Regions from separate parts of the Aliivibrio sp. S10_S31 genome, predicted to be linked through region 1. Evidence: predicted binding sites of a transcription regulator. Region 1 holds the regulator's gene; each other region holds the start of a gene.
What was found. The regulator PurR, encoded in region 1, represses purine synthesis genes. The targets are predictions, from matches to a motif close to TNANGNAAACGTTTNCNTNA.
Positions count from the first base shown of each region.

Region 2: purE (5-(carboxyamino)imidazole ribonucleotide mutase) is a predicted target of PurR. The motif match lies at 2,454-2,473, and genes of this name have one in related genera.
Region 3: HC728_RS17635 (inosine/guanosine kinase) is a predicted target of PurR. The motif match lies at 2,842-2,861, and genes of this name have one in related genera.
Region 4: HC728_RS16525 (uracil-xanthine permease family protein) is a predicted target of PurR. The motif match lies at 2,258-2,277, and genes of this name have one in related genera.

Region 1 is NZ_JAAUWR010000008.1:98,639-103,278, reverse strand. Features, by position in the region: gene HC728_RS09045 (hypothetical protein) at 1-202, opposite strand, end outside; gene torR (two-component system response regulator TorR) at 382-1,080, opposite strand; gene torD (molecular chaperone TorD) at 1,318-1,965, shown strand; gene purR (HTH-type transcriptional repressor PurR) at 2,245-3,258, shown strand; cyclic di-GMP riboswitch class I at 3,523-3,605, shown strand; gene tfoY (DNA transformation protein TfoY) at 3,734-4,321, shown strand; gene HC728_RS09020 (hypothetical protein) at 4,400-4,640, opposite strand, start outside.
Region 2 is NZ_JAAUWR010000020.1:83,570-88,209, reverse strand. Features, by position in the region: gene HC728_RS16215 (gamma carbonic anhydrase family protein) at 93-635, shown strand; gene HC728_RS16210 (DUF1488 domain-containing protein) at 628-891, opposite strand; gene aroE (shikimate dehydrogenase) at 891-1,712, opposite strand; gene HC728_RS16200 (Sua5/YciO/YrdC/YwlC family protein) at 1,785-2,342, opposite strand; gene purE (5-(carboxyamino)imidazole ribonucleotide mutase) at 2,542-3,027, shown strand; gene HC728_RS16190 (5-(carboxyamino)imidazole ribonucleotide synthase) at 3,030-4,142, shown strand; gene HC728_RS16185 (type I DNA topoisomerase) at 4,180-4,640, opposite strand, start outside.
Region 3 is NZ_JAAUWR010000025.1:24,349-28,988, forward strand. Features, by position in the region: gene HC728_RS17625 (chemotaxis protein) at 29-925, opposite strand; gene ppiC (peptidylprolyl isomerase PpiC) at 1,065-1,343, shown strand; gene HC728_RS17635 (inosine/guanosine kinase) at 1,422-2,726, opposite strand; gene HC728_RS17640 (GMP reductase) at 3,187-4,230, shown strand; gene HC728_RS20345 (CatB-related O-acetyltransferase) at 4,306-4,640, opposite strand, start outside.
Region 4 is NZ_JAAUWR010000021.1:73,594-78,233, reverse strand. Features, by position in the region: gene HC728_RS16540 (hypothetical protein) at 1-173, opposite strand, end outside; gene bioH (pimeloyl-ACP methyl ester esterase BioH) at 200-973, opposite strand; gene HC728_RS16530 (ComF family protein) at 1,002-1,721, shown strand; gene HC728_RS16525 (uracil-xanthine permease family protein) at 2,448-3,839, shown strand; gene envZ (two-component system sensor histidine kinase EnvZ) at 4,328-4,640, opposite strand, start outside.

The DNA.
Region 1 (4,640 bases):
AGTAAATTTTAAACTCAGCGGCTGAATCAAATACCGTTTTATCAAAATTATATTGTTTCTGTAACGCCTCAAATGTTGAAACTACAGGCGTATTTATTTCTGATGTTTGTTCTACTGCTGTTGCCTCTTCGTTTGTACTTTGACAACCAACCACACTCATCAATGCTGAAGCAACCACTGCTATTTTGAAATATTGTTTCATCCTAAATCCACATCTTTATTATTAGACACTTGTCTTATTTATTGGAAGGGCGATATTACTATAACATTTCAATTTAATCAGCATTACGTATGTAAAAAAACAAAACATAAAATTCAGGCATAAAAAAGCCGCTCATAGTATGAGCGGCCAAATCAAAAAATTAACTATATTAAGTAAAATTAGTCACCTGCGAACATGTAACCTTCACCATGAACAGTAACAAAGATTTGTGGGTTTTTAGGATCCACTTCCATCTTTGCTCTCATGCGTCTAATTAATACGTCAATTGTTCTATCGTTTGGTGCATCAACACGGTGGCTAATCATATTTAAAATACGTTCACGAGATAAAACCGTATTAGGGTAAGAAGACAACGCAACTAACAATTCATATTCGGCTTTAGTTAATTTAACTGGTTCACCGTTATTTGATAATGCTCTACGTTGAATATCAAATGTCCATTCACCAAAACGAACAACGTTAGACTCATCTAACTCAACTGGCTCGTTTGCAAGTGACATACGCCAAAATAGATTTTTAACGCGTACAAGTAATTCACGTAACTCAACGGGTTTCGTTACGTAATCGTCAGCACCCATCTCTAGGCCAACGATTCGATCAATACTATCTGTACGTCCTGTTACTAAAATAATACCAATATTGGATTGGCTACGTAATTCACGCGCCAACAATAAACCGTCCTCTCCTGGTAGGTTTATATCAAGCATAATTAAATCAACTTTTTGTTCAGCTAAAATAGAACGCATTTCTGCACCTGTTTCAGCCTCGCTCACTTGATATCCCTCGGCTTCAAAGTAGCCTACAAGTTTAGAGCGAGTTACCACTTCGTCTTCAACAACTAAAATGTGATAGCTCATAATCTTCTCTTTATTTTTGGTTATTTGGATAGTTCTTATCTTATTCTATTCATAATCTGTAATAATGCCAATTCTCAATTGATATTTCTGTATTTTATTTGATTCAAAACAATTATTAATAAAAATTGAGCTTTAACCTTTACAAACATCTTTATACACCCTGTTAATGATAGGTGCTATTCCTTTTCATACTTATCCAGTACAATTTAGGAATAATTTTTTTGGAGCATAAGATAAATGAACGAACTTACTGCGTTTAATGAGCAACGCGCTGAAATATACTGGTGGCTATCTAGCCTATTATCAGCAGAATTAACGACAGAACAACTTGAGCAATATGGCAGTTTTGAAGTACGTACTTTTCTATCTAATTTAGCTGAAACACCAGAACTAAGTGATTCAGTTAATGCATTAATTGAAAAATTAAATGCCGTGCAAGGTCGTGAAGATGCACAACTTGAACTTTCTGCTGATTTTTGTGATGCCTTTTTAGGCTCAGATAAAAGTAGTGCGCTACCGTACGCTTCTATGTATCTTGATAAATCAGGTTTACTAAACGCAAAACCTGCTCAAGATATGCGTGAATGGCTTACAAAATACAATATTGCACAAAAAGCTGAATTTAATGAGCCTGCTGACCACATTGCCATTGAATTAGATTTTTTAGGTAATTTAATTGTGATGACAAATCAGCAAGCTTCTGAAGATGAATTTGAAACTTATATGAATGCTCAACTAACCTTTATTAATGAGCAACTGTTAAGTTGGACACCTCGATTTAATGAAATTTGCATCGAAAGAGATAAATTTGGTTTCTATGCTGCAGTAACAGGCTTACTTGTTACATTCCTAAAGCTAGATGTGAAATTTCTTGCTGGCGAATAATATAAGATAATTGCTTTTATTATTTATGTTAAAAAATATGTGATATAAATCAAAAGCAATATCAAAATTTATTAAATCAGTAATTGTTTGCACTATGCTTTAAAGATAAAATGTGATCGCAAACGATAAAATTTGTATTGAAATGAAAACCGCATTTTACGCGGTTTTTTTCATTTTTAACCAGGGCCTATTTATCTTCCATCAGTTCTTCTAGTTTAGAGCTACACCTTTTTTGTTGGAAAATAAATAGCCCCTTATTACCTATTATAAGGTTTATATATGGCTACTATTAAAGATGTGGCGAAGCTGGCAGCAGTTTCAACAACCACCGTTTCTCACGTGATAAATAAAACGCGCTTTGTTGCTGAAGCAACACAAAAACGTGTTTGGGAAGCAGTTGAAGAATTAAACTATGCTCCAAGTGCGGTAGCACGCAGCTTAAAGTGTAATACAACACGTACTATTGGTATGTTAGTAACACAATCATTTAACCCATTTTTTGCAGAAGTAATGCATGGTGTTGAAAACTATTGTTACAAGCAAGGTTACACACTATTCATGTGTAATACTGAAGGCGACCTAGAAAAACAAAAACACTATTTAAGAATGTTGGCGGAAAAACGAGTAGATGGCCTACTTGTAATGTGTTCAGATTTAAATGAACAATTACTGACCTTACTTGAAAAAAACACCGAGCTACCAATGGTTATTATGGACTGGGGTCCTGATAGCCCGCGTACAGACAAGATCATTGATAATTCAGAAGAAGGCGGTTACTTAGCGACGAAGCATCTTATTGAAAATGGTCACACTCATATTGCATGTATCACAGGTCAAGCTGATAAAGTGACTTGTAAAGAACGAGTTCGAGGTTTTGAAAGAGCTCATGCTGATGCAAATTTATCTTTTAATCCAGAATGGATTCTAGAAGGTGATTTTGAGTGTGCGTCTGCATCTAAGGCGGTTGACAAAATTCTTTCTATTGAAGAAAGCAAACGCCCTACTGCACTATTCTGTTTTAATGACATTATGGCATTAGCTGCAATTAGTAAGATTCAACAATCAGGCTTACGTGTACCTGAAGATATTTCAGTTATCGGTTATGACAATATTGAATTGTCTGCGTATTTCTCACCACCATTAACAACGATCCATCAACCTAAACGCCGTGTAGGTAAAACAGCGGTTGAGATTTTGTTGGAACGAATTAAAGATAAAGATCATGAAAGACGTATATTCGAAATGCAACCAGAGGTTGTTACACGTAGCAGTGTTTTAAATCGCCTTAAATAATTTGCCTGACTTCATAATAAAAACCATGCCAACGAGCATGGTTTTTTTATGCTTACTAAACTCAATCTTAATTCTCAATAATAAAAAACCTATAAATACTGACTATCGATCTCTGAATTTTTATAAATATCAATATTAAAAGTATTAAATAAGAGAAAAGTTGAACCGACCTAACAAATTTCGATGAAATATTTTGGAACTAATATCACATTTATGAATTTTCTGTTCCAACATTTCTTATTGATTGCTATATCATCAATCTTGTCACGAACATGGCAAACTACATGAAAATGTAGGACGCAAAGCTTCCGGCCTAAGTATTTATATAAGGTAGCGGGGTTGCCGACGGCAAGTGGTCGATTCTATCCCTTGTTAATTTTTACGTTAAAATAACAATACTTAGTTTTCAACTTGCTACTATTTCCTCGGGCTCAGTTGTTTAGTGACATAGACTTACTAACCGAGAATTATTGCAATGGATAAACCAGTATTAAAAGACTCACTTCGTCTACTATCTTCACTAGGAAAGATCACTTCTCGCTCTATGTTTGGGGGATTTGGAATCTTCATTGACGACACCATGTTTGCTCTTGTAGTTCAAGATAAGCTTCATTTAAGAGCAAGTGACGAAACAATTAATTTATTTAAAGAACAAGGCTTTGAACCATACGTTTATAAAAAACGTGGATTCCCAGTTGTAACAAAATATTTTGCTATATCTCCTGAATGTTGGGATGAACCAGATTCAATTTTGATTCAAGCGGTTGTTGCTTTAGATGTAGCGAAAAAAGATAAAGAAAAACAAAAATCAGCAGGTCCTTCTCGTATTAAAGATTTACCTAACTTACGACTTGCAACAGAAAGAATGCTGAAAAAAGCAGGAATTACAACAGTTGAAGAACTGAAAAACACGGGCTCTGTTAATGCTTATAAAGCAATACAGCAAACACATTCAAGTTCAGTAAGTGATGAATTATTATGGTCTTTAGAAGGGGCTATAAAAGGAATGCACTGGTCTGTAATTTCTGCAGAAACACGTAATGAATTAAGAAAACAGCTATAATTAATATTGTTTTAGATTCATTTTTATTATGTTGTATTCTATAACGCATAGAATACAACATAATCACTACTATCAGCCTTAATCGACTGGTTCTTCATCTACTTGCATCATAAAATCAGTAATCCAACCAATTAATAATATCATTAGCCAAGAAACCATAATTGAATTTGGTACTTCAAACTTTGGCGAAATAATTAATGTAGAAAAACCAATAACAGGTAAAAGCCAAGATAGCATAGGTAACCAATTTCTATACTTTGATCTTCCGATACTTTGTAAACACACAATCAGCCCTGTAATCGACAATGCTACCAAGGCT
Region 2 (4,640 bases), on a different contig from region 1:
TTATGGTTAAAGTCCATACAAATCGGTGCTAAATTATCTTTTATAACGCATATTATTAACACTAAATTATCATTTTTGAGGTTTATTCTATGATTTCTTCATTACGACGCTATAAATCAAACTTTCCTTCAATCGGCTCTAATACTTATATAGATACCTCTTCTGTATTAATTGGAGAAATTACTATTGGCCAAGACTCTAGTGTTTGGCCTTTGGTTGTTGCTAGAGGTGATGTAAATAGTATTTCTATTGGCGATAGAACAAATATTCAAGATGGTTCAGTTTTGCATGTTACCCATAAAAACCCTGAGAACCCAAAAGGTGCACCTTTAGTTATTGGCAATGATGTCACTATTGGTCACAAAGTTATGTTGCATGGTTGCGTAATTGAAGACCGAGTTCTTGTTGGAATGGGAAGCATTATTCTAGACAACGCTTATATTGAGGCAGATGTAATGATTGGTGCTGGCTCTCTTGTTCCACCAAACAAGCGTCTTGAAAGTGGCTACCTTTATATAGGTAGCCCAGTAAAACAAGTTCGCCCTCTATCTATAGAGGAAATTGTATCACTTAAAAAATCTGCATTAAATTACGTTAATTTTAAGAATGACTATATAGAAGAAGAAATTAATTAATTTCAATCTCTCCTGAAGCATTGAATTCTTCATCTTCAATCAATGCTTCAGCTTTCTCTTCTATATCAAAGCGTAACTGGTTAAAAACCTCATTCGCTTTATCATGATGGCAAATAGATTCACCACTTTCTTCTTCAAGCCATGAGAATGAAACTGAACAGTTAATTAAGCTTCCCATTTGTTGTGCTGAAAAACGCACACGCTGCTTTTCTAGTTCTACGGTTAAATCGTCTGAAAAGAGAATCGACTGATTCATTACATACCTTCTAAGTTCTTTCGTAATTCACGCAAAATTTGTTTACTACCTGGACGTAGCCCTCTCCATACAGTAAAGCTTTCTGCAGCCTGACCAACTAGCATTCCTAATCCATCATAAGCTTGGTAAGCATCATTTTCTAATGCCCATTGATTAAAGATGGTTTTACCAGAGCCATACATCATGTCATAGCTAATCGCACCACCTGAGAATATGACAGGATCAATCTGAGGAAGCTCCCCAGATAAGCTTGCTGATGTTGAATTGATAATGACATCAAACCCTTTATTAATATCACTCATCTTTTTTACTTCTATCCTTCCATAAGGAGAAAACAGTTCCGCAAGTTGTTTTGCTTTTTCATAAGTTCGATTAACAAGCGTAATAGAAGCTGGATTTTGTTTTAACAAAGGAAGAATAACGCCACGAGCTGCGCCACCAGCACCAATTAATAAAATGTGTTTATCTTCTAAAGGTACTTGGTACTGCAATAAGTCTTGAACTAACCCTTCGCCATCGGTGTTATCACCTAAAATAATGCCATCATCCAATTTTTTAAGTGTATTTACAGCTCCTGCGAGTTTTGCTCTTTCTGTTAATTGATCAGCAAACTGAAACGCTTCCTCTTTAAAAGGGACTGTTACATTGCAGCCTTTTCCTTGTTGAGAAAAAAACGCTGTTACTGACTCAACAAAACCGTTTATTGGTGCTTCAATTGCTGAATATTCTAAATCCTGCATTGTTTGACGAGCAAATAGGGTATGAATAAAAGGTGATTTGCTGTGTTTAATCGGATTACCAAAAACGGCATACTTGTCCATGTAAAAATATTCCCTGCAATGAAAGAACTAAAATGATGTGAGTAACCTTACCTTAAACCAATCATTGATGCATTACCCCTGACGCAGCGTATTACCTGTTTTCGCATCACGAATTTCAGTAGGTTGAGTCCGATTACCTACTTCACCTTGAAAAATGACCACCCCCGTATCCCCTAGTTGAGCTTCAACTTCAGCGACACTTCGACAAGGCTCCAATCCTGAAAGGTTAGCACTCGTTGAAGTAATAGGTTTACCGAATGCATTACAAATAGCTTTCACTTGAGGATGAGCTGTTACTCTGACAGCAATACTATCAAATTGCCCAGTAACTAAAGGTAATGTGCTTGTTTTAACTGGAACAATCCAAGTCACAGGACCTGGCCATGATGCTTTAATGGTATTTACTTGCTCTTCTGTTAATTGTTCTAAATCGATATAAGGTAATAATTGCTCTATAGATGCAGCAATCAAAATTAATCCTTTTTCTTTTGGTCTCTTTTTTACATCCAATAAATTTAGTAACGCTTGTTCGTTATCAGGATCGCAACCAACACCAAAAACACCTTCGGTCGGATAAGCGATAACATTCCCTTGCTTCAAGGCATCTACGACTTGATTTAGATTCTTCATATTAATACCACTCTCTTCTATATATAGTATCTATTCTATTGATCTACTCAAATCACACAACCGCTTTCCTTTTTTGAATTGTCATCATTCATTAATAAGTTTAGCTTTTCCTTACGCAAACGTTTTCCTTAATAAAAAATAACCGTATAATGCGGATAACTTTTCTATATTGCCAATATCTTTATTTAAGGAGTTCACAATGAAAGTCGGTATTATCATGGGTTCAAAATCAGACTGGCCAACAATGAAACTAGCCGCTGAGATGCTTGACCGCTTTAATGTGCCTTATGAGACAAAAGTGGTTTCTGCTCATAGAACACCTCAGTTACTTGCCGATTATGCAACTCAAGCAAAAGATCGTGGCATCAAAGTAATTATCGCAGGTGCGGGTGGTGCAGCACACCTTCCTGGAATGGCAGCAGCATTCACAAGTGTTCCTGTTTTAGGTGTTCCAGTACAATCTCGTGCACTTAAAGGTATGGATTCATTACTTTCAATTGTACAGATGCCAAAAGGTATTGCTGTTGGTACTCTTGCGATAGGTGAAGCGGGAGCGGCTAATGCGGGTATCCTTGCAGCTCAAATCATTGGAACATCAAACGAAGAAGTAATGGCTGCGGTTGAAGCTTTCCGTAAAGAACAAACTGAAATGGTGTTAGAGAACCCAGATCCATCAGAGGATTAATCATGAATGTTCTTATTTTAGGTTCAGGTCAATTAGCACGAATGATGTCTTTAGCTAGTGCTCCATTAAATATTGATGTGATCGCTTATGATGTTAATAGCCAACAAATTGTACATCCATTAACTCAACAGCCGATTGATTTATCATTAGAACAAGCCATTAAACAAGTCGATGTTATTACGGCTGAGTTTGAACATATTCCTCATCATATTCTAGATATTTGTAGTGTAAGTGGAAAATTTCAACCAACGCCTGATGCAATAAAAGCAGGTGGTGATCGCCGCCTTGAAAAAAAATTATTAGATAACGCGCATGTTGCAAATGCCAAATACCATAATATCAATACTAAACAGGACTTTCTGAATGCCATCGATACCGTAGGGATCCCTATGGTATTGAAGAGTGCGTTAGGCGGTTATGATGGAAAAGGTCAATGGCGCTTAAAAGACGTATCACAAGTTGATTCTATTTGGGAAGAAATGGATGAGTTAATTAAAAGCTCTCCAAATCAAGCAATAGTTGCAGAACAATTTATTCCATTTAACCGTGAAGTTTCACTCATTGGCGCTCGTAATAAAAACGGTCAAATGGTGACTTACCCACTGACTGAAAATGTTCATGTCGATGGTGTTCTTGCTTTATCAACCGCTTTAGAAGGGACAAGTAATTTACAACAACAAGCCGATGAAATGTTTACCGCTATCGCTGATGAACTTAATTATATCGGAGTGCTTGCTATTGAGTTTTTCGATGTAGACGGAAAATTACTTGTAAATGAAATTGCTCCTCGTGTACATAATTCGGGGCACTGGACTCAACAAGGGACCGATATTTGCCAATTTGAAATGCACATTCGAGCGGTATGCAACTTACCATTAACGGGTAATCAATTACTTCGCTCAACTGCGATGATTAATATTTTAGGTGAAGATAGCTTACCAGATGAAATATTAACAATGCCGAATTGCCATATTCATTGGTATGGAAAAGAGAAGCGAGCGGGTAGAAAAATGGGCCATATTAACGTGTGTGCCGACTCCCCTGAAATGCTACAAAAAGAGCTTTCTAAACTTGCAAATATTTTAGATAAACAAGCCTTTAAAGCTCTTTCTTAAATCTCAGGGTATGAGTAACTTAATACTTGTGATTAAGTTACTCTGATTGGCTCTGAACTTCTGCACATTTTTTATCAGCACAGATTAAACGAGTTCCTGCCGCTGTTTCTTTTTTTAAGAGCAACTCAAAACCACATTTTTGGCAACACCCTTGCTGTGGCTCTAAATTAACCGCAAAACGACAAGCAGGGTAGGCATCACACGCGTAAAATGATTTACCAAAACGAGATTGTTTCTCTTGTAAATGTCCTTTATGACAACTAGGGCAAACCGTTTCTGCTTGCGACGACTCTTTCTTTTGTTCTAAAGATTCAATGTGAGTACATGATGGATATGCAGAACAACCGATAAACATTCCATATCGGCCTTGTCTCAACACCAATTCACTTTCACATTGAGGGCATGGGATCCCTAACTCTTTCACTACATGACCATCATTACTTTTTAATGGACGAATATAGTCACATTCAGGGTAATTTTGACAACCTAAAAATGGAC
Region 3 (4,640 bases), on a different contig from region 1:
GTGTAAGTTATGTTTGTATGCGTGTTAATTAAGCAGCGCGATTGTTGTGGTTTGCTCCACGCAGCATAGCTTGAACTAACTCTGTTGCTTCAAACTTGGTTAGGGCTTCGTGAGCACCAACTTGGTGTGCTTGCTCTACACAAATCTCACTTGAGAGTGAAGTATGAAGAATGACATAAGCATCTTTTAATCGATTGTCATTTTGAATCTCAAAAGCCAATTCGTATCCATCTAATCCCGGCATTTCAATATCACTAACAACAATATTATATGGCCTACCTTCATCTGATGCTTTTTTTAGTATTTCATAGGCATCTAAACCGTTTGTTGCAACATCATAAGGGATATTAATACTGTCGAGTGCAGTTGAAAGCTGTTTACGTGCAACAAAAGAGTCATCAACTAATAGTATGTTTAACGGTTTTAGTTTCTCTCTCTCAACGTCCGCTAAGATAGGATATAAATTAGAAGTATTTTCTGGATAAATTTTAGATAGAAGTAATTCTACATCAAGCAGTTGAACAATTTTATCTTCAACACGAGTGATACCAGTAACGAAAACATTAGAGCCTGCACTTTCTGGCGATGTTTCGATTGCTTTCCAATCACATTCAATAATCTTATCGATGGCTCTTACAGCAAAGCCTACAACAGTACGCATGCAATCAGTGATGATGATATAGCAGCTATCTAGTTCTTCTTTTTGTAATGGACGAAATCCAACAGCTGCTGCCATGTCGATAATGGGAATCGCCATATTTCTTATGGTTGCGGTACCTAAAACATGATGATGAGAATAGGGGATAGATGTGAGAGGCTGGAAAGGTACGATCTCACGAACTTTCAAAGTGCCAATAGCAAACCGTTGTGAAAGCGTGAGTTTGAATAGCAGCATACCTTGCGATTGATTCGCCTTGCTTTTCATAAGTGATAGCCTTTTTGATGTTCTTTTCTAAAGGAGATTGTAGTTTTTTTGAGACGGTTTTTAAAGGTGAGACTATCAATTATGGCGATATAAACGATATAATTATGATAAATCGTTATTTAAACTAATTGAGGCATTCATGGCGAATACTGCAGCTGCGTTACACATTCTTGTTAAGCATAAAGAACAAGCAGAAGACATTATCCAACAGCTTAAAAAAGGCGCTAAATTTCACGTATTAGCGAAGAAGTATTCAAGTTGTCCTTCTGGTAAAAGAGGCGGTGATTTAGGTGAATTCAAGAAAGGTCAAATGGTTCCTCAATTTGATAAGGTGTGCTTCAGTGGTGAAACTCTGGTTCCGCACTTAGTGAAGACTAAATTTGGTTGGCACGTGGTTAAAGTGTTGTACCGCACTTAATTTATATTAGGGCTATATATACAAAAAATCCGACGTTTAACCGTCGGATTTTTTTATGAATAAACCATACTAATGGGATTAACGTTCCCAGTATGCTTCTTCTAAGCAATCTTCACGCTCTGGCATTGAATTAGACAAGCGAGGAGAGTGTTGAGTTAATACTTCATAACTTGCACGGTTAGAGTATTTACAAATTTGAGAGAAAGAAGAATAGGTTAAATACTCAGCATCATGTTTGCTTGAATTTGGCACATTCTCTTTATGGTAGAAGTTTGCAGCCATATCATGCAATAAAGCTGATAATGCAGCATCACCAGCACCATTCGTATTTTTAATCTCAACAGGGCCGCCCATGTATGGAGCAATGTGAGAAGATACTTTAATTGGTTTTTTACATAATGCTTTAACCATTGGACGACTGTATTCGAAGCGGTTAAATTCAGGAATGTTACCCGGTAGAAGGGGCTTACTTGTTTCGCGTTTAATACTTTCTTCTGTGAAACCAGCCATGTATAGACCGATAGGGCCTGCAGTACAAAGAACTAGATCAACCCACTCAAGAGCTTTATCTGCCGCTAGTAGAGGATCTTTTTCACCAGTTAATGCTTCTGCTTCTTCTTCATTCATTGCAACAACAGTCACGTTTTCTTTTAAGAAGGTTTGCCACCATTCTGCTTTACCTTCAATAACGTATTTAGTACCTAAAGTAAGAACCACTGGAACGTTATGAGATTTTGCACAATCGATAGCTTTACGTACTGCGTCCATCATAGGATCGCCTTCTTTACCACGAACAAGGTAAGAAGAAATCACTAATGCTGATGCTTTTTCGAAAATATGCTCTGGAACATGAGTAGGGCACAGTTGGTTCATGTCACCTTCATTGATAGCAAACGTACGTTCACCGTCTTCTGAAATTAATGTGTAACAACGACCAATAGGGCCTTGAACTGGCTGTAGGTAGTCTAAATCCATACGGCTTGTTGTGTTACATAAGTAACGATAAGCGTAAGAGCCGATTTTGATGTCTTCGCTCATAACACCTAAAAGAATAGATTTGCTATCAGCAAGAACAGAATAGTTATGAAGAGTGTTACCAATAGTATCGCCAGGATACTCATGACTGATCAAGTTTCTTTCAAATAGTTCTTTATATAAAGCTTCAGCTTTTGATTCTTCAAGAACTAGTGAATGACCTTTACTTAATTGATGACGGTTTAGGAAGTCATCATCTACTTTTGCTTCGATATCTACGATTGTTTGACCAACACCGATAAGATGAGTGCGTTCAAGTTTAGGCGTTTGGTTGATTTGATTCACTAGAGGATCGCGAGTGTGAACTGGAAAATAGTGTTTAGACTTACGTTGGCCAGGAAACTTCATGTATTAAAGATCAGTTAATGAGTGAATTTTCCGTGAGTATATCACATTAAATTCGATATCCATTCATGAAAATAGTAAAAAAATGAGAAGTTGATCGTCTTGGATATTAACTGATAATAGCAAACGTTTACTTGTTTGAAGAAAGTTACGGTTGGGTGCTAATTAGGTGTCTTTATAAAAATCTAAGAATTGAAAGAAATATAGAGTAATTATCTACATATTTTTTTAAAAAAGTGAAATTAACTGGTAAGTGCTTTTTGTTTGTACTTTAATCAATGGTATCACAAAAAAAATAGAATTATCAGACTTGCTAAAAAGGTTTCTGGGCCTATAATACTGAAAACCGGAGCGCCTGCCAGCGCCCCGGTTTTTTTGTGCCTGCTATCTTGGTTTGTTAACTGCCTTCTGCCAAAGGCAACAAGAGATAGTAGAGCCTTATCGATAAGACGAGGAATTTATCATGCGTATCGAACAAGAATTAAAGTTAGGCTTCAAAGATGTACTGTTTCGTCCTAAGCGTTCAACGCTGAAAAGTCGCTCTCAGGTTGAATTAACCCGCGATTTTACATTCAAACATAGCGGACGTCAATGGTCTGGTACACCTGTAATTGCAGCTAACATGGATTCTGTAGGTAGCTTTGCAATGGCGAAAGCATTATCTGAGCATGGTGTAATGACTGCTGTACATAAGCACTACACTGTTGCTGATTGGGCTGAGTTTATTAAAGAGAACGATGCATCTGTTCTTAAAAACGCAATGGTTTCTACTGGTACTTCAGAAGCTGATTTCCAAAAAACTAAAGACATCATGGCATTGACGGATGACTTGATCTTTATTTGTATTGATATAGCAAACGGTTACTCTGAGCATTTAGTACAGTATGTTGAAAAAGTACGTGCTGAATTTCCTGATAAAGTGATTTCTGCAGGTAACGTTGTTACTGGTGATATGGTTGAAGAGCTTATTCTTGCTGGTGCGGATATTGTTAAGGTAGGTATTGGCCCAGGTTCAGTATGTACTACACGTGTTAAAACAGGTGTTGGTTACCCACAACTTTCTGCAATTATCGAATGTGCTGATGCTGCTCACGGTCTTGGTGGTCGTATTATCGGTGATGGCGGTTGTTCATGTGCTGGTGATGTTTCTAAAGCGTTCGGCGGCGGTGCTGATTTCGTTATGCTTGGTGGTATGCTAGCTGGTCACGAAGAATCGGGCGGTGAAGTTATTGAGCAAGACGGTAAGCAATTCATGAAATTCTACGGAATGTCTTCACAAAGTGCGATGGACAAGCACTCAGGTGGTGTTGCTAAGTACCGTGCTGCTGAAGGTAAAACTGTTCTATTACCATTCCGTGGTTCAGTTCATAATACGATTTCTGACATCCTTGGTGGTGTACGTTCAACGTGTACATACGTAGGCGCAGCGCAGCTTAAAGAGCTAACTAAGCGTACTACTTTCATCCGAGTACAAGAGCAAGAGAACAACGTTTTCGGTAAAGAATGATAACTTACTTTTTCTGAAATAATGAATAATTTAGGGTCGCAGTTTGCGGCCCTTTTTTGTGTACGTAGAATAAAATTATATGGTAAACGTTTTTGGATGGTATTTTTTGATGCTATTACTATCAACTAACTGTTTAAAATCTTGAATAAAATCATTAATATCAGAATCTAATGGGATAGATTGGAAGTCTAAAAAGTCATATTCCCACCATTTTATATCTAATAAGTTGTTAATCACTTCTTCTTTGAAACGGTACTTTATAAGTTTACTTGGGATCCCGCCAACAATAGCGTAATCAGGAACATCTTTAGTTACGACTGCATTAGCGGCAATAACAGCGCCATTACCAATTGTAATGCCTGGTTTTAGTACTACGTTAGCTCCAATCCAAACGTCATTTTTAATGATGA
Region 4 (4,640 bases), on a different contig from region 1:
CGCTTATGTTGCTTATCATCACCTTTGATTGCTTTTTCAGATGTGGTTTCGCTCATCTTTGTCGTCGGCGCAACAGGCTTCTTAACACGATTTTCACGTGCTACTTGTTCTGTTGGCAGATTAACAGAAGGTGCGATAAGCGGCACACTGACACTGTTAGGTGAAAAGATCATAAAGCGTTTCCTTAACTAAATAAAAACTAAGCGTGTTGATTTAAAAAAGTGCGTAGCTCAGAAATAAATTCGTCATTATGCGAAATAAAAGGTGCGTGTGATGCTTGCTCAAAAACGATTTTAGCCGAATTCGGCATAAGTTCATCCATATCATGAGCAACTTTAATTGGCACTAATCCATCCAGTCGTCCATACATACGACATACTGGCATCGACAATTGAGATACAGCTTCTCGTAGATCTATATCGGCCAAAATCATTAAACCTGTAGCTAATGCTTGCTGATCAGGCATAGGTCTTGAAAATACAGCCTTTTTTACCAACTTAATGTCTTGCTTAGCATTAGGACTACCCATAGCTTGTAGTGCCATAAAACGCTCAACGGTTAATGTGAAATCGGTTTTTAACTGCTCAGTAAATTGTGATAATACAAGAGGTTTTATGCCTCGCCAGCCTTTCTCTGCTGAAAAACGTGGTGAACTCGCAACGGTAATAAGTTGTGATACTCGCTCGGGAGAAGTTAACGCGGCCTTTGTCGCAATCAATCCCCCTAATGACCAACCTAACCATGCAGCCTTTTTAGGTGCTTGAGCAAGAACTTGTTTTACCATTTCATCAAAATCAGCACTGCCTAACTCTGCACTATGACCATAACCAGATAAATCGACAGTATGCACACGATAATGTTGGCTAAGCTTTTCAGATGTGGTCTGCCACACCGCTCCATTCATTCCCCATCCATGAATGAGAACCAGATCGGAACCTTCGCCTTCCGTTTGCCAATAAAGAGGTGTTGTCATCTACACTGCCTGTTAATGATTAATTAGTATGGGTGGTTTAGTGTTCATCAGGTGGATAAGAAGATCAATACAAAAATTAGGCGTAAGTCATTGTGACTTTTGCTCACAAGCAATGCCACCATCTGAAACCATTTGGTGCCAAGCTTGCTTAGATTTAATCAAAACAGTGCCTCGCTGTCAGCGATGTGGTTTACAAACCGAGCATGAGACCGATGTCTGCGGAGAGTGTCTTTTGCACCCACCACAATGGGACCGCTTATATTGTGTAAGTGATTATTCTGACCCATTACGCGAATACATTAATAAACTTAAATACGCTCAACAGTTCTGGCTTGCCCAAGATTTAGGCGTATTACTCAGTAAGCACATCCCAGAACCAGCGCCTCTCATTCTTCCTGTTCCTCTGCATTGGAAACGATTCTGGTGGCGTTCTTATAATCAAAGTGATCATTTAGGTTGGACATTAGAAAGGGAGATCAATCTTAAGTCGCCCACCACTCATTGTAATAACAAGATATTGAAACGCGTTAAAGCGACAAGGCCTCAACAAGGTTTATCTCGCTCGTTTCGACAAACCAATTTAGTCGGCGCATTTAAAATCACTAAACCAATCAAAGAGAAACACGTAGCTCTTGTTGATGATGTAGTGACAACGGGTGCAACGATTAATCTGTTGTGTGTGGAGTTAAGGAAAGCGGGAGTTGAGCGTATTGATGTGTATACGGTTTGTCGGACGGGGCGGAGTTAGGGGCTAGGGACTATACGCTGTGCTAACTAGAGACTATAGAAGCCTGTATGACTGATGTGGTGATATTTTAGGTTTCAGGACGCTTTGCTTGCAGGATTCAGGGGTGCTCGCTTTTGATCTTCCTGAAACCTGAGTCCTGAACCCTCGCTTTGCTCTTATAGAAGCGAAACTGTCTAGTTAGCGCAGCGTATAGCTTCTAGTTTCAAACGCTGTTAGTACAACGACAAAGAATAGTTCTCCCCCTTTATCGCTATAACTATGAGATCGATATAGTGAACACAAGGGGGAGTTAGAGGGGGTTGGTTATAATGTTTCTTGTTATTCGATTAAACCGAACTTCATCATTTACAACCCCTCCTAGCCTCCCCTTATATTAACAATTTCTGCCAAGTAACATTCTCGAACAAGGGGAGGAACTGTATTGTGATTATAGATACCACAACGATCTCCTTGAACCCAGATCCTCTACCATCTCAAGCAACTTGTTGCGTCTTAAGCGAAGCGCCCTCAAGGCGAAGTCGTCTGCTCTTAAAAACTCAAGCAAACGATTGCTTTTCATTAAATTATCTATAAAATACCGCTCCAATTGATTAAGTATCGAACTTAACAATGCAACCCTATCGAGAAAGGTTCTGATTAACAGCAATCACAGATTGACGCCTTCTCACTTCAAACTCCCATTCAGCGAGATTTGAAGACAACGTTATACAACTAGGAATATCGGCCATGACCGTTAAAAACAGCACCACAAAACCATCAGAATTGATCTATCAATTGGATGATCGTCCACCGCTACCGCACACTTTATTTGCTGCTTTTCAGCACTTATTAGCAATGTTTGTTGCGATTATTACGCCTTCTCTGATCATCTGTCAGACACTTGGTGTTCCAGCGGCTGAAACCAATACCATCATCAGTATGTCTTTATTTGCTTCGGGCATTTCTTCTTTTATTCAAATTAAAACCTTTGGCCCTATCGGTTCTGGCTTACTTTCAGTTCAAGGCACCAGTTTTAATTTCTTAGGCCCAATCATTGGTGCTGGCCTTGCACTAAAAGCCGGTGGAGCTGATGTTCCTACAATGATGGCAGCCATTTTCGGTACCATTCTTGTTGCTTCAACCGCTGAAATTTTCCTATCTCGTGTTCTTGAATACGCTCAAAAAATCATTACTCCATTAGTCTCTGGCATTGTTGTTACCCTAATTGGCCTTACTCTTATTCAAGTCGGTTTAGTGTCTATGGGGGGCGGGTATTCAGCTATGGGCGAAGGCACATTTGGTAGCCTTGATAAACTCGCTCTTGCTGGCACGGTATTACTAATTATTGTGGTATTAAACCGAGCAACTAACCCTTACCTACGTATGGCGTCTATCGTTATCGCCATGACAGTAGGTACGCTAGTGGCGTGGGCGATGGGAATGCTTAATACAGAGATGTCTCATGATGCAGCTCTCATTGCCCTACCTATTCCTATGCAATATGGCTTAGGTTTTGACTGGTCTCTGTTTATTCCTTTGGTGCTTATCTTCTTAATCACGGCACTAGAAGCCATTGGTGATATTACTGCGACATCAGAAGTATCAGGCCAACCAGTGAAAGGACCGGTTTATATGAAGCGCATTAAAGGCGGTGTATTAGCTGATGGTATTAACTCGGCAATCGCTGCAGCATTTAACAGCTTCCCTAACTCAACGTTTAGCCAAAACAATGGCGTAATTCTATTAACGGGTGTAGCAAGCCGTTATGTGGGTTATTTCATCGCAGGTATGCTAGTTCTTCTTGGTTTATTCCCAGGGGTAGCAAGCATGGTGCAGATCATTCCTGAGCCTGTGCTTGGTGGTGCGACTATTGTGATGTTCGGTACGATTGCGGCTGCTGGTGTGCGTATTATCTCTCGTGTTGAACTAGATCGTCGTGCCATTCTAATCATGGCAATGTCTTTCTCTATGGGTCTTGGCTTAGCTCAAAAACCTGAAATTCTTCAGTTCATGCCTGAGATGATTAAAAACATTTTCTCATCAGGTGTAACTGCAGGTGGTGTAACTGCGATTATCTTAAATATCGTATTGCCGTATGCAGAAGTGAAAGAAGAAGCAAAACAAGATGTGGTTGTTTAAATAAAGGGACTAGGAGCAAGTTCGCTTCGCTCTAGGGACGAGTAAAAACGAAAAAGACCGCAGATGATTATTATCTGCGGTCTTTTTTATTTTTTTACTAGGAACGATACGCTGCGCTAACTAGAGACTATAAGAGCAAGCATGGTTGATGTGGTGAGTTTTTAGGTTTCAGGGCGCGACGCTTGCAGGTTTCAGGTGTACTCGCTTTTGCTCTTCCTGAAACCTGAACCCTTCGCTTTTTGCTCTTATAGGAGCGAAGCGGTCTAGTTAGCGCTAGCGTATCGTCTCTAGTTTCCAACCCCTCCTAGCCTCCCCTTATATCAACAGTTACTACCAAGTAACCTTTGTGAACAAGGGGAGGAACTGTATTGTGCCCGTAGATATCACAACAATCACCTCTGAACTCTGCTCTTCCTGAATCCTAGCTTTTTGCTCTTACGCTCTTCCTCGCCCCTCAAGCGAAGCATTCTCGATTCTCGTCCCTGCTCTCACCCCAACGGAAACTCAACTTGAACCTTCAAACCACCTTCACTTCGGTTTGATAAACTCACTTCACCTTGATGCTGAGTAACAATACGCTTAACGATGGCTAACCCTAACCCTGTCCCTTCACTACCACGAGCCGTATCACCTCGAGTAAAAGGTTCAAAAACGGTTTCTAGCTGTGCGTTATCAACTCCAGGGCCATTATCTTCAATAATAACCCATACGGTTTTATGGTCAGCAGAAACACTGGTTGAGACTTGGATCCAATCACCACCATATCGAATCGCATTAACGACCAAATTAGTGATCACTCGC